Regions from separate parts of the Bradyrhizobium sp. LCT2 genome, predicted to be linked through region 1. Evidence: predicted binding sites of a transcription regulator. Region 1 holds the regulator's gene; the other holds the start of a gene.
The links. Region 1 encodes LexA, which represses DNA repair genes until DNA is damaged. Its sites were predicted from a motif close to TGTTCNNNNTGTGTTCNG; they were not measured.
Positions count from the first base shown of each region.

Region 1 (2,398 bases):
GCCCGAATATTGCCAGGCGGGTTGCGACGGCTGCGCGACGGCGTTGCGGGCATTGCGCAATTGCTCGCTCGTCGTCTGCGTTGCCTTGCGGGCATGGTGCGACTGCGCGGCGAAGGCTTGCGATGCCGACGCGGATGCTGCGATCAGCGCCACCGTGACGGTGCTCAAAACGATCTTGCGCATTGATTGCCTCCTCGATCTCCAGGGCCACGAAGCGATGAGGGCTTTCTGCGGCGTCGCGAGGATGTAGCGCTAGAGAGGGGCCGGATAATCTGAGCAAAACCAGAAAGACTATCCAGCCGGAGCGGACAATCGTCCGCTCCAATCGTCAACGACGCGGGTCGCCAACCGGCGGGCCGCGCTTAGGTGATTGCTTGAGCATGATCTCCGCGCAAGCGCGTCCTGCGCTTGCCGCGAGGGAAAACCGCTGCGCACTTTGCGCTAACGCGGCCCTCCAGTCCGGATCACGCTCAGTACTTCCGGTACAGGCCGATCAGCTTGCCCTGAATCTTCACCCGGTTGGGCGGCAGGATGCGGACCTCATAGGCCGCATTGGCGGGCTCGAGCGCGATCGAAGCGCCGCGGCGGCGGAAGCGCTTCAGCGTCGCTTCCTCGTCGTCGATCAGCGCCACCACGATGTCGCCGGTGTCGGCGCTCTCATTGCGCTGGATCAGCGCCATGTCGCCGTCGAGGATGCCGGCTTCGACCATCGAGTCGCCGCGCACTTCGAGCGCGTAGTGCTCGCCCGAGCCGAGCATGTCGGGCGGTACGCTGATGGTGTGGCTGCGGGTCTGCAACGCTTCGATCGGCGTGCCGGCCGCGATGCGGCCCATCACCGGCACCGCGACGGGGCGTTCGCCCTCGTCCGCGCTGGAGCTCGCTCGCACCTTGCCGAGATTGCCCTCGATGACGCTCGGCGTGAAGCCACGGCGGTTGCCAGCGGCGGCCTGCAGCTCGGGCAGCTTGATCACCTCGATCGCGCGGGCCCGGTTGGGCAGGCGCCGGATGAAGCCGCGCTCCTCCAGTGCGGTGATCAGGCGATGGATGCCCGACTTCGAGCGCAGGTCGAGCGCGTCCTTCATCTCGTCGAAGGAGGGCGGCACACCGCTTTCCTTCAAACGCTCGCTGATGAATCGCAGAAGCTCGTATTGTTTGCGCGTTAACATCTCGACCAAATCCCCCGGTTGATGTCGTTCGATTCCGAGACGGTGAATTCAGCGGCGAGCCGCCAGATGCTCGAAACAAATCATGAACGGACACTATATGTTCGATATGTGTTCCGCAACTGCTTAATTTACCGTGAACGCGACAAAGTTCGCGGAACGCGCAGGACCAGTGCGTTCAGGCGGGCAGTCGCAGCACCTCGCAAGGCGCGCCTGCCTCGGCCTTCGGCGCGAACGGCGCGCGCACGAGAAGTGCCTGCGCCGCAGCGAGATTCGCAAGCAGCGAGGAATCCTGATGATTGACGGGAAGGGCGACAAGCATGCCGTCGTCGCGCCGCTCCAGGCGCGCACGAAGATAGTCCTCGCGCCGGTCATTGGCGCCGACATCGCGGCCGAGCACGGCGCGCTCGCGACGATGGTGAATCACGGCGCGGCCCGACAGGGCGCGAATCAACGGCACCATGAACAGGAAGCCGCACACATAGGACGACACGGGATTGCCGGGCAGGCCGATCACCCCCATCGCCCCTAGCCGGCCGTGCATCATCGGCTTGCCCGGCCGCATCGCGATCTTCCAGAACGCCATCGCAATGCCTTCGGCCTTCAGCGCCTGCTGGACCAGATCGTGGTCGCCGACCGAGGCGCCGCCGATCGTGATCAGGATGTCGGCGCCGCTCTCTCGGGCACGGCGGATGCCGGCTGTGGTGGCCTCCAGCGTATCGGCGGCAACGCCGAGGTCGATGGTATCTGCGCCCTCCTGGCGGGCGAGGGCGTGCAGGGCATAGCCGTTGGAATAGACGATCTGGCCGGGGCCCGGCGTGGTGCCCGGCATCACCAGCTCGTCGCCGGTGGCGAGGATCGCGACCTTCGGACGGCGGCGGATGGGCAGGTCTGGATGGTTCATCCCGGCGGCGAGCGCGAGGTCGCGCTCGGTGAGCCGGGTTCCCTTGCGAAGGAGCACGTCGCCCTCGCGGAAGTCGACGCCGGCGGGCCGGATGTGCCGACCGGCGATAGCGGCTTCCTTGATCGTGATGCGCTTGCCCTCGGCGACCGTATCCTCCTGGATCACGACCGCGTCCGCGCCGGCGGGAACGACGCCGCCGGTGAAGATTCGCACCGCTTCGCCGGCGCCGACCGCTCCCGCGAACGGCCGGCCCGCCGCGACCTCGCCGATCATGGTGAGCTGCGCGTCGACCCTGGCCGCATCGGCTGCGCGCACGGCGTAGCCGTCCATG
Region 1 is NZ_CP034432.1:4,889,965-4,892,362, forward strand. Features, by position in the region: gene EI171_RS23610 (hypothetical protein) at 1-183, opposite strand, end outside; gene lexA (transcriptional repressor LexA) at 471-1,166, opposite strand; gene glp (gephyrin-like molybdotransferase Glp) at 1,342-2,398, opposite strand, start outside.

Region 2 (2,398 bases), 2.6 Mb from region 1:
GCTTCAGCTCCTTCTTCAGCAATCCGCCATTGGCATGCGGATTGGCGCCCATGCGGCGATTGCCCTCGGGTGCCAGCGCCTGGAGCTCGGGGACGAGCGCGCCGCTCGCGTCGAACAGTTTCTCCGGCTCGTAGCTGCGCATCCAGTCTTCGAGCACCTTCAGATGCGCAGGGTTCTCGCGGCAGCTTGCGACCGGCACCTGATGCGCGCGCCAAAAACCTTCGACCTTCTTGCCGTCGACTTCCTTCGGACCGGTCCAGCCCTTCGGGCTGCGCAGCACGATCATCGGCCAGCGTGGCCGCTCGACGTTTTTGCGCCCGTCGCGGGCGTGCTGCTGGATCGAGCGGATGCTGGCGAATGCGACGTCGAGCGCATCCGCCATGATCCGGTGCATCAATTTGGGATCGTCGCCCTCGACGAACAGGGGCTCGTGGCCGAACCCGCGGAACAGATCGCGGATCTCGCTGTCAGACATTCGTCCGAGCACGGTCGGGTTGGCAATCTTGTAACCGTTGAGGTGCAGGATCGGCAGCACCGCGCCGTCATGCGCCGGATTCAGGAACTTGTTGGAGTGCCAGGACGCCGCGAGCGGGCCGGTTTCGGCCTCGCCGTCGCCGACGACGCAGGCGACGACCAGGTCGGGATTGTCGAGCGCCGCGCCATAGGCGTGCACCAGGGCGTAGCCGAGCTCGCCGCCTTCGTGGATCGAGCCGGGCGTCTCCGGCGCGGCGTGGCTCGGGATGCCGCCGGGGAAGGAGAACTGCCGGAATAGCTTGCGCAATCCGTCCGCATCGCGCGCGATGTTAGGATAGATCTCGCTGTAGCTGCCTTCGAGATAAGTGCTGGCGACCATGCCCGGCCCGCCATGGCCGGGACCGCAGACATAGAGCACGTTGAGGTCCAGCGCGCGGATGACGCGGTTGAGATGGGCGTAGATGAAGTTCAAGCCGGGCGTCGTGCCCCAATGGCCGAGCAAACGCGGCTTGATGTGCTCGGCCCGCAGCGGTTCGCGCAGCAGGGGGTTGTCGAGCAGGTAGATCTGCCCGACGGAGAGGTAGTTGGCGGCGCGCCAGTAGCGATCAAGGAGATCGAGGTCGCTGCTCGCGGCGGCCGATTGTTGTTGATTTGTCATGTTCCTGCCGACCTTCACCCGGGATCGTCACCAACCGAGTTCCGGCGCGATCGATCCTTCGCGGCATCAAACGAGATCGTGGTGACGGCGATGTTGCGTGAGGTCAAAGGCAGGCGCCCGAAGTTTGGGCGCCTCTACTGTGCATGGGGTTGTTTTCACGTTTTTTGTTCTTGTTCTTGATTTGTTCCTTTGGCGTGCTATCTTGGCTTCATGAGTCCAGCATCCTCTCATGCTCTCAAGCACCCGCCGGTCACGGCGCCCTCCGAGCCGGCGGGTGCGCCTTCTGATTTCCCCGAGCTCGCTGTCGCCATCGACAAGCAGCGCAGGCGGGGGCGGGGCGCGCAGTCCAACGCCAGCGGCCGCTATGAGGCCGAGGCGCGCGTCGCCTTCGACGACGGCTGGCAGAGCCTGGAAGAGCTGCCGCCATTCAAGACCACGGTCGCGGTCGACACCTCGCGCAAGGTGATCACCCGTAACGATTCACCCGATATCGGCTTCGACCGCTCGATCAACCCCTATCGCGGCTGCGAGCACGGCTGCGTCTACTGTTTCGCGCGGCCGACCCATGCCTATCTCGGCCTGTCGCCCGGGCTCGACTTCGAGTCCAAACTGTTCGTCAAGCCGGAGGCCCCGGCGCTGCTCGAGAAGGAGCTCGCAGCAGCAGGCTATGAGCCGCGGATGATCGCGATCGGCACCAACACCGATCCCTATCAGCCGATCGAGCGCGAGCGAAAAATCATGCGCGGCATCCTGGAGGTGCTGGAGCGCGCTGGTCATCCCGTCGGCATCGTCACCAAATCGGCGCTGGTGGTGCGTGACATCGACATTCTCTCGCGCATGGCCAGGCGCAACCTCGCCAAGGTCGCGATCTCGGTGACCTCGCTCGATCCAAAGCTGGCGCGCACCATGGAGCCGCGGGCCTCGACGCCGCCGAAGCGGTTGGAGGCGCTGAAGCAGCTCTCCGACGCCGGCATTCCCACCACGGTGATGGTCGCGCCCGTGATCCCCGCGCTGAACGATTCCGAGATCGAGCGAATTCTCGATGCGGCCGCCCATGCCGGCGTCAAGGAAGCCTCCTACGTGCTGCTGCGGCTGCCGCTGGAGGTGCGCGACCTCTTCCGCGAATGGCTGATGGCGAACTATCCGGACCGCTATCGTCACGTCTTCACGCTGATCCGCGACATGCGCGGCGGCCGCGACTACGACGCGAAATGGGGCGAGCGCATGAAGGGCACCGGCCCGATGGCCTGGACCATCGGCCGCCGC
Region 2 is NZ_CP034432.1:7,518,541-7,520,938, reverse strand. Features, by position in the region: gene EI171_RS35625 (phosphoketolase) at 1-1,132, opposite strand, end outside; gene EI171_RS35620 (PA0069 family radical SAM protein) at 1,343-2,398, shown strand, end outside.
Region 2: a site for LexA is predicted at 1,304-1,321, ahead of EI171_RS35620 (PA0069 family radical SAM protein). Genes of this name have one in related genera too.